3 regions of the Citrobacter meridianamericanus genome follow, and region 2 is predicted to be linked to each of the others. Evidence: predicted binding sites of a transcription regulator. Region 2 holds the regulator's gene; each other region holds the start of a gene.
The links. Region 2 encodes PhoB, which activates phosphate uptake and scavenging genes when phosphate is short. Its sites were predicted from a motif close to CTGTCATAAAACTGNCNNAT; they were not measured.
Positions count from the first base shown of each region.

Region 1 (3,287 bases), 460 kb from region 2:
TGTGCTTGCGGCACCGCTGCTGGGGGAAATTCCCTGGCTGGCAGAAAAGCCGGAGCAGGCATCAACAGGGCATTATATCGATCTTAGCGCTTTATCTGCGTTGTCCCCCAGTCGTTAATTAGCGGGTCGCCGAACGGTGTTATTTGCCCCTGCGCTACGTTACGCCCACGGTGTAACAGGCAATAGCAATCGGCGACCCGTCGAATAAACGGCAGGCTCTGCTCCGCGAGCATAATGGCGATGCCAAGTTCCTGGCTTAGCTTGACAATCAGATTACCCAGCCTGTGGATATAAGCCTGACCACTTCCTCGCGTGGGTTCATCGAGGATCAGCAGGCGCGGGCGTGTGACCAGCGCGCTGGCGAGCGCAAGCTGGTGCTGATTTTCCTCCGACAATGCCACTCCTTTGACCTGACGCAGTTCGAAAAGCTGTGGAAACAGGTGGTAAATATCGCTGCTGTTCATCGTTTCGCTTTCTTCAACCGCCTGACGCGCAATATGCAGATTTTCCTCGACCGTTAGTTGTGAAAAAATCCGTCTCTCTTGTGAAACGTAGTTAATACCCAGCGCAATGCGATTTGCCGTCGGAATCGGACTCAGGTCGCGCGGCGGTGCGCCAGCCTGATGCCAGAACATGGTTCCGCTTTCAATCGGTAAATTGCCGATAATGCAATTGGCAAGCGTAGTCTTTCCCATCCCCGGAAGCCCCAGCACGCCGGTACATTTGCCGGGCAGCAGGTCGAGATCCACATCCCACAATGAGTGTTGATTGCCGTAATAGTGATTCACTGCGCGAAGACTCAACATAGATTTCTCCATCATGATGTTATCGGCCCCACTAACAGGTCGTCGGAAGAAACCTGCAATTCTCTTGCCAGAAGCGGGATTCGTGGTAGAAACAGCGTGATAGCATACTAAAAGCGCAAAAATGTCCGGTTCATCAGATGGGAAGGGCTGTTTTGTGCACATTGCCAGTGCCTGGCGGTATCGTGATGGTGCAGGCAGGAAAATGATGAAAATGCGAGCAAGATCCCGGCCATTCCAGGTTGCTTCGTTAGCTGATAAATATCAAAAAATAGCGATAATTTTTTTTTATGCCTGCGGAAAAGAGAGTCAGGGTGTTTTTGCCAGGCTACAGTCCATACGGGTTGGAGGCAGTTATCCACTATTCCTGTGGATAACCTTGTGTATTAGAGTTAGAAAACACAATGTAAGCGAGAGAAGACGCGGGTTGCGACTAAATTGATGCGAAAGACGGCTTGTGATAATAATCATTAAATTACAGAAAGTTAGATAAAAGCAATGGCTGTCGCAGAAGTGTCATGTGTTGCCACAAAACTTTCATCGGGTAGCTTGACAAATGTTAAAAAAGTCATTGCTTTGGGGATAACACGTTTTTGCTGGTGTTTTATCTTGTCTCTGGCCAAATTTTAGCCTGTACTCACGCTCGTTCAGATGGCGTATCAGAAATATTCTGGCGTGTTACTGTTTTTTCATCCAGTATTTTTTACTGGCAAAATATACCACTGCGAGTAAAATTACACACCTGCCCGCCCATTGCTTCAGGTAGCTGCTCATGAGTAAACCGTTCAAACTTAATTCCGCTTTTAAACCCTCTGGCGATCAGCCTGAGGCAATTCGCCGTCTGGAAGAAGGGCTGGAGGATGGTCTGGCGCATCAGACGCTACTGGGGGTGACGGGGTCTGGGAAAACATTCACCATCGCTAACGTGATTGCGGACTTGCAGCGTCCTACCATGGTGCTGGCCCCCAATAAGACGCTTGCTGCTCAGCTGTACGGTGAGATGAAAGAGTTCTTCCCGGATAACGCGGTGGAGTATTTCGTCTCTTACTACGACTATTATCAGCCGGAAGCCTACGTACCCAGTTCTGACACCTTCATCGAGAAAGATGCTTCGGTCAACGAACATATTGAGCAGATGCGCCTGTCGGCAACCAAAGCGCTGCTGGAGCGTCGGGATGTCGTCGTCGTGGCCTCCGTTTCCGCTATCTATGGTTTGGGCGATCCGGATCTGTACCTGAAGATGATGCTGCATCTGACGGTAGGGATGATTATCGATCAACGCGCGATCCTGCGCCGCCTTGCGGAACTGCAATACACCCGCAACGATCAGGCATTTCAGCGCGGGACCTTCCGTGTGCGTGGTGAAGTGATCGACATTTTCCCGGCTGAATCCGACGACATCGCGCTGCGTGTGGAACTGTTTGATGAAGAGGTTGAACGCTTATCGCTGTTTGACCCGCTCACCGGGCAGGTCGAATCCACGATTTCGCGCTACACCATCTATCCTAAAACGCACTACGTGACGCCGCGCGAACGTATCGTGCAGGCGATGGAAGAAATCAAAGTTGAGCTGGCAGAGCGGCGTAAAATTCTGTTGGCAAATAACAAATTGTTGGAAGAACAGCGGTTAAGCCAGCGTACACAGTTCGATTTGGAAATGATGAATGAGCTGGGTTACTGCTCGGGGATTGAAAACTACTCCCGCTATCTGTCCGGGCGTGGCCCCGGCGAGCCGCCGCCGACGCTGTTTGATTACCTGCCTGCCGACGGTCTGCTGGTGGTGGATGAATCCCACGTCACAATCCCACAAATTGGCGGCATGTATCGCGGAGACCGGGCGCGTAAAGAGACCCTGGTTGAATACGGATTCCGTCTGCCCTCGGCGCTGGATAACCGTCCGCTCAAATTTGAAGAGTTTGAGGCGTTGGCTCCACAAACCATCTACGTTTCAGCGACGCCGGGTAACTATGAGCTGGAGAAATCTGGTGATGAAGTGGTCGATCAGGTAGTACGACCGACCGGCCTGTTGGATCCGGTCATTGAGGTGCGTCCGGTGGCGACGCAGGTTGACGATCTGCTGTCGGAGATCCGCACCCGTGCGGCGATTAACGAACGTGTGCTGGTCACTACGCTCACCAAACGCATGGCGGAGGACCTCACCGAATATCTCGAAGAACACGGTGAGCGAGTGCGCTATCTGCACTCTGACATCGATACCGTGGAACGCATGGAAATCATTCGTGACCTGCGTCTGGGCGAGTTTGACGTGCTGGTGGGTATCAACCTGTTACGTGAGGGCCTGGACATGCCTGAAGTCTCGCTGGTGGCGATTCTGGACGCAGACAAAGAAGGGTTCCTGCGTTCTGAACGTTCGCTGATCCAGACCATTGGTCGTGCGGCGCGTAACATCAACGGTAAGGCTATTCTTTACGGCGACAAAATTACCGCCTCAATGGCCAAAGCGATTGGTGAAACTGAACGTCG
Region 1 is NZ_CP101036.1:3,623,463-3,626,749, reverse strand. Features, by position in the region: gene bioD (dethiobiotin synthase) at 1-118, shown strand, start outside; gene NMD08_RS17865 (ATP-binding cassette domain-containing protein) at 84-806, opposite strand; gene uvrB (excinuclease ABC subunit UvrB) at 1,576-3,287, shown strand, end outside.
Region 1: the regulator PhoB is predicted to act here: its motif matches at 1,306-1,325, upstream of uvrB (excinuclease ABC subunit UvrB).

Region 2 (3,287 bases):
ATGGAAAAAGGTATGGGTAATAGTTCGAACAAAAAACAACCAAACGTCGTAAAATTCAGGATACTTATATTGACCATATAGAAAAAGCCAGCTTACGCTGGCTTTTGGAAAGATTATCTTACGAATACGCCTTAACCGTTATTTTTGGCAATTAAACGTTCCGGGATCACGAAACTAAATCGCGTCCCTTTGCCGGGTTCGCTATCGATATTCAAACGGCTGTCGTGATGATGCAAGGCATGCTTCACGATGGCCAGCCCGAGTCCGCTCCCGCCCGTTTGCCGCGATCGCGCCTTGTCTACGCGATAAAAACGCTCGGTCAGGCGTGGAATATGCTCGGCGGCAATGCCTGGACCGTTGTCTTCCACACAAAATTCCGCCCCCGAAGGCACATGCTGCCAGCGTACGGTAATGTGCGTTCCCGCAGGCGTATGGTTCACCGCGTTATAGACGAGATTCGAGATAGCGCTACGCAACTGCTCCTCGTTACCCCGCACATTCAGGCTGTTATCAACATCAAAAGTAAACGTATGTTTGTGCTGGCTCAGCGTTTGCGCTTCGTGCTCAACCACGCGCAGCATCATGGGCACATCGACCTTCTCATTCAATTGCAGCGCTGGCGCAGCCTCAATTTTTGACAGCGTTAGCAGTTGCTTCACTAACCCTTCCATCCGGTACGTTTGTTCACGCATGGTATGCAGCGCTTTTTCGCGCGTTGTCCCTTCTAACGGATGCTCCTGCATCATTTCCAGATAGCCTTGCAGCACCGTCAGCGGGGTACGCAGTTCATGGCTGGCATTGGCGAAAAAGTTACGTCGTGAACCTTCCAGTTGATGCATCTGGGTAACGTCGCGCGCCACCATCAGCAATTGCTTATCGGTATAGGGCATTACGCGAATTTCCAGATGCCGTCCGGTATTGAGCACCAGATTGATGGGCCGGCTAAAATCGCGCGTTTTCAAATATTGTGTGAATTCCGGGTAGCGCAGCAGGTTAAGAATATTTTGCCCGCTATCGTCCGGCCAGCGCAGTCCAAGAACCTGCTGAGCCAGTCCGTTACACCAGAAAATACCGCCTTCTTCGGTGGTTAGCACCACTGCGTCGGGTAGCGATTCCGCCCCGCTGCGAAAGCGCTTAATCAGATTACCCAGTTCACGACGACGTTTTTTGTTGCGCAACTGCATTTGATGCAGCCCATGCAGCAGCGGTTCCCAACTGCCGCGCCCCGGCGGGGGCGTCATACTTCTGTCGACCCATAGCCACCAGGACAAACGTAATAAATTCCAGAAATGCCAGATAAGCAGGCCCGTTACCGACGCCAGTAAAAACCAGGGCAGGTAACCAAAAAAAGCACTAAGGATAAATGCCGGTATGCAGCACAGGATCAGCTCCAGTACCAACCTTTTCCATGACAATCGTTCTAGCAAACGCCTTACTCCCTAAACGGCCTAATCCTTCAGGCCCTGATTCTTGTCAGTCAGAAGCGGGTCGAAAAACGATATCCCGTTCCGCGAACCGTCTGCACCATACGATCGTGTCCGCTGTGCTCCAGCGCCTTACGTAAGCGGCGGATATGCACATCGACAGTCCGGTCTTCCACGTATACATTGGTTCCCCAGACATGATTGAGGAGTTGCTCGCGGCTGTAGACACGCTCTGGGTGAGTCATAAAGAAGTGCAACAGCTTGAATTCGGTCGGCCCCATATCCAGCGGATCATCACCAGTCATCACGCGATGCGAGGTGGGATCAAGGCTTAGCCCCTGCATCTCAATAACCTCTTCCACTGCCATCGGCGAAATACGACGCAAAACAGCTTTAATACGCGCCACCAGCTCCTTAGGAGAAAACGGTTTGGTAATATAGTCATCCGCGCCGGTTTCCAGACCACGAACGCGGTCTTCCTCTTCTCCCCTCGCCGTCAGCATCATCACCGGGATGTCCCGCGTCATCGCTTCACGCTTGAGATGTTTAATAAACTGTAGACCCGAGCCACCGGGAAGCATCCAGTCAAGCAGGACGAGGTCCGGCCAGGGTTCATTGAGTTGGTTCACAGCACTGTCATAGTCTTCGGCTTCTACGGGTTGAAAACCGTTTTGCTCGAGCACGAAGCAGACCATTTCACGAATTGGAGCTTCATCTTCTACGACCAGAATACGTCTCGCCATGATTTGCCCTGTTATTAGTTGCTTGTCATCATCAGTATCAATACGGCGTCATTATGCGTCAGATTTATGACAGATTTATGAAAAGATCATCCAGGTTTAACGCAGGCCATTGAATTATGACAGCCCGGAGACAAGATATTCTCTCCCATGCAGGGTTATAATCCCCGCCATTGTTTTATCGTCATGGAACTCTTATGCGCATCCTTCACACGTCTGACTGGCATCTGGGCCAAAATTTCTACAGCAAGAGCCGCGCCGCTGAACATCAGGCCTTTCTCGACTGGCTGCTGGAAACGGCACAATCCCATCAGGTGGATGCCATTATTGTGGCAGGCGATATTTTTGATACCGGCTCACCGCCAAGCTATGCCCGTGAGCTGTATAACCGTTTTGTCGTTAATCTGCAGCAAACCGGCTGTCATCTGGTGGTACTGGCAGGCAACCACGACTCCGTCGCCACACTCAATGAGTCCCGCGATATTCTGGCGTTTCTCAACACCACAGTCGTTGCCAGCGCCGGTCATGCGCCGCAGGTTCTACTGCAACGTGACGGCACGCCGGGGGCGATCCTGTGCCCGGTTCCTTTCTTACGTCCGCGCGACATCATAACCAGCCAGGCGGGGCTGACCGGACAAGAGAAACAGCAGCATTTGCTGTCAGCCATCACCGACTATTACCAGCAGCAGTATCAGGACGCCTGCACGCTACGTGGTGACCAGAATCTGCCCATCATTGCGACCGGGCATTTGACCACTGTCGGCGCCAGTAAAAGTGACGCCGTCCGTGAGATTTATATCGGTACGCTGGACGCCTTCCCGGCGCAAAACTTCCCTCCGGCGGACTACATCGCGCTGGGCCATATTCACCGGGCGCAGGTTATTGGTGGCACAGAGCATATTCGCTACTGCGGCTCGCCGATTGCGCTCAGTTTTGACGAGTGCGGCAAAAACAAATGCGTGCATCTGGTGAGCTTTGATGCCGGGAAACTCAGCGCCGTTGAAAATATCACCGTACCGATCACGCAGCAACTTGCGGTACTGAAAGGCGATCTAGCCGCCATAACCGCCCAGCTTGAACAGTGGCGCAACGTACAGCAAGAGCCGCCGGTGTGGCTGGATAT
Region 2 is NZ_CP101036.1:4,079,053-4,082,339, forward strand. Features, by position in the region: gene phoR (phosphate regulon sensor histidine kinase PhoR) at 132-1,427, opposite strand; gene phoB (phosphate response regulator transcription factor PhoB) at 1,478-2,167, opposite strand; gene sbcD (exonuclease subunit SbcD) at 2,362-3,287, shown strand, end outside.

Region 3 (3,287 bases), 2.2 Mb from region 2:
CTTTTCCAGACCGCACAATCCCTGATAGACCCAGCGCGTGAATTCGCTTTCGCGCAGCGCATCTCCCCAGGCAATAGGTTGCACGCCTTTCCAGCGTTCGTTGAGGAAATCGGAAAGCTGGGTAATAGATTGTGCAGCGGTGGTGACATTAAAACGTTGCAGCAAACCTGCGGCGCGGCAGGCACACAATTCGCCCTGGCAGGTCCCCATTCCTACACGGGTACGGCGACGCAAATCCAGCAGGCTGTTGACGGTTAAATTTTCGACGGCGTATTGCACTTCGCCCGCGGTGACCGCTTCACATTCACAAACCAGGCTGCGGTGTTGGCGACCTTCGCTTAGCCACGCCGGGGTACGATCGCCATGACGATAGACCGCCGATCCGCGCAGTGGTGCTGGTAACGAAATGACGCGTTTAAGCGTATGCTCGGTAGATTCCTGTGAGCCAGGTAACGCGGTGGCTGCCGTTGTGCAAGGTTCGGTATTACCCAGCTTGCGGCAAACGGCATCTGTAGCCCACTCCGCCATCAGGCGGTAGGTCATCAGTTTGCCGCCGGTAATGGTGATAAACCCCTCCAGTCCGTCACGCTGTGCGTGATCGAACAGGACAATCCCACGGCTGACGTTACGACCGGTCGGATCGTCGTCACTTGCCACCAGCGGACGCACGCCGGAGTAGGCGCGTAAAATGCGCGTTTTCGCCATAATCGGCGCCAGTTTCTCGCCTTCACGCAGCAGAATGTCGACTTCTTCTGCGGTAACGCGGTTGCTGTCGATATCGTCGTAATCAATGTGCTGTGAGGTGGTACCGATCAATGAGATGGTATCGCCTGGCACCAGAATATCGGCGTCAGAGGGTTTACGACAGCGGTTGATGACATGCTGGTTAATCCGATGATCCATAATCAGCAGCGAACCTTTCGCCGGGAACATACGGATACTCAGATCGGCATATTCCGCAATGCGCTGACCCCAGATCCCGGCAGCGTTCACTACAACTGGCGCATGCAGAGACTGCATCTCACCCGTCAGATGATTGCGCACGTTAACGCCGCACACCGTCGTGCCTTCGCGAATCAGTCCTGTCACTTCATGCGCTGTCAAGATAACCGCACCATGCTCGCGCGCATCCAGCATATTGGCAGCGGTTAAGCGGAAAGGATCGACTGTGCCGTCCGGTACTTTTACTGCACCAATCAGCTGTGGATTGACTGAAGGTTCGATAATGCGCGCCTGTTTAGGGTCGATCGCTTCGGCGCGGATACCGGCCTCTTCACAGGCGCGAATAAAGGTTGCCTGAAAGGAGAGTTCATCTTCCGGCAGGGTAATAAACAGACCGTCCGTCGGCTCAACGCAATGGCGGGCGATACGTTTCAGGATTTGGTTTTCGCTGATGCACTCACGGGCAGATTCAGCGTCGGTGACGGCATAACGCGCACCGCTGTGCAGCAGGCCGTGATTACGTCCGGTCGCACCTGTGGCGATATCGTGGCGCTCCACTAAGATGACGCGCAACCCGCGCAGCGCACAATCGCGTGCGATCCCTGCACCTGTTGCTCCTCCACCAATGATAATCACGTCACTTGTTTGCGAGTCGCGAGTTTTCATTGTTTTTCCTCACAGTTCGTTTTTTATCATTTAGCCACATAAAAAACATGGATTGTTTGATTTCGCGCATAATCGCTCATTATTCGAAAATGAAACGTGATTTCGTGCGCCTTTATGAACATTTGTCATAAATCTGTAACAATATGTGCTGCGTTTCACATTTTTGTTATGTATCTTTCCTTAACATCGCGGCCACACTGGGAGCGGTAGGGTAGTAATGACGAACTGCAGTGTTTACTTCGAATGAGAGACGGCCACGGAGGCTACACTATGTTGAGTATTTTTAAACCAGCGTCACACACGGCGCGTTTGCCTGCAGCGGAGATCGACCCGACATATCGTCGATTACGTTGGCAGATTTTTCTGGGGATTTTCTTTGGTTATGCCGCGTACTATCTGGTACGTAAGAACTTTGCCCTTGCGATGCCGTATCTGGTTGAGCAGGGGTTCTCGCGTGGCGATCTGGGTTTTGCATTGTCCGGTATCTCCATTGCTTACGGATTTTCGAAATTCATCATGGGGTCCGTTTCGGATCGCTCGAATCCGCGCGTTTTCCTGCCAGCGGGTCTGATACTGGCTGCGGCAGTGATGTTGTTTATGGGCTTTGTGCCGTGGGCGACATCGAGCATTGCGATTATGTTTGTGCTGCTGTTCCTCTGCGGATGGTTCCAGGGGATGGGGTGGCCGCCGTGTGGTCGTACCATGGTGCACTGGTGGTCGCAGAAAGAGCGTGGGAGCATTGTTTCCGTCTGGAACTGTGCGCACAACGTGGGCGGCGGTCTGCCTCCTCTGTTGTTCCTGCTCGGTATGGCCTGGTTCAATGACTGGAAAGCGGCGCTGTACATGCCTGCTTTCGGTGCGATCGTCGTCGCGCTGTTTGCTTTTGCTATGATGCGTGATACGCCGCAGTCCTGTGGCCTGCCGCCTATCGAAGAGTACAAGAACGACTACCCGGATGATTACAACGAGAAAGCGGAAGAAGAGCTGACTGCGAAGCAGATCTTCATGCAATACGTACTGCCGAACAAACTGTTGTGGTACATCGCTATCGCTAACGTGTTTGTTTATCTGCTGCGCTACGGCATCCTGGACTGGTCACCAACCTACCTGAAAGAAGTGAAACATTTCGCACTGGATAAATCATCCTGGGCGTACTTCCTGTATGAATATGCGGGGATTCCTGGCACGCTGCTGTGTGGCTGGATGTCGGATAAAGTCTTCCGTGGAAACCGTGGCGCGACCGGTGTGTTCTTTATGACGCTGGTAACGATTGCGACCATCGTCTACTGGATGAACCCGGCAGGTAATCCGAACGTGGATATGGCTTGTATGATTATCATCGGCTTCCTGATCTACGGCCCGGTCATGTTGATTGGTCTGCACGCGCTGGAACTGGCGCCGAAAAAAGCGGCGGGGACGGCGGCTGGCTTTACCGGTCTGTTCGGTTATCTCGGCGGTTCTGTGGCCGCGAGCGCCATTGTCGGCTACACCGTTGACTTCTTCGGTTGGGACGGCGGCTTTATGGTGATGATTGGCGGTAGCGTGCTGGCGGTTATTCTGCTGGTAGTCGTCATGATTGGCGAAAAACGCCACCACGAAGAGATGCAGCTCAAGCGTAACGGGGGCTAATAGATGAAAACCGCATTGAAAAGTCTCAGCGTGGCGCTGATGCTGGCAGG
Region 3 is NZ_CP101036.1:1,843,418-1,846,704, forward strand. Features, by position in the region: gene glpA (anaerobic glycerol-3-phosphate dehydrogenase subunit A) at 1-1,608, opposite strand, end outside; gene glpT (glycerol-3-phosphate transporter) at 1,879-3,237, shown strand; gene glpQ (glycerophosphodiester phosphodiesterase) at 3,241-3,287, shown strand, end outside.
Region 3: the regulator PhoB is predicted to act here: its motif matches at 1,731-1,750, upstream of glpT (glycerol-3-phosphate transporter).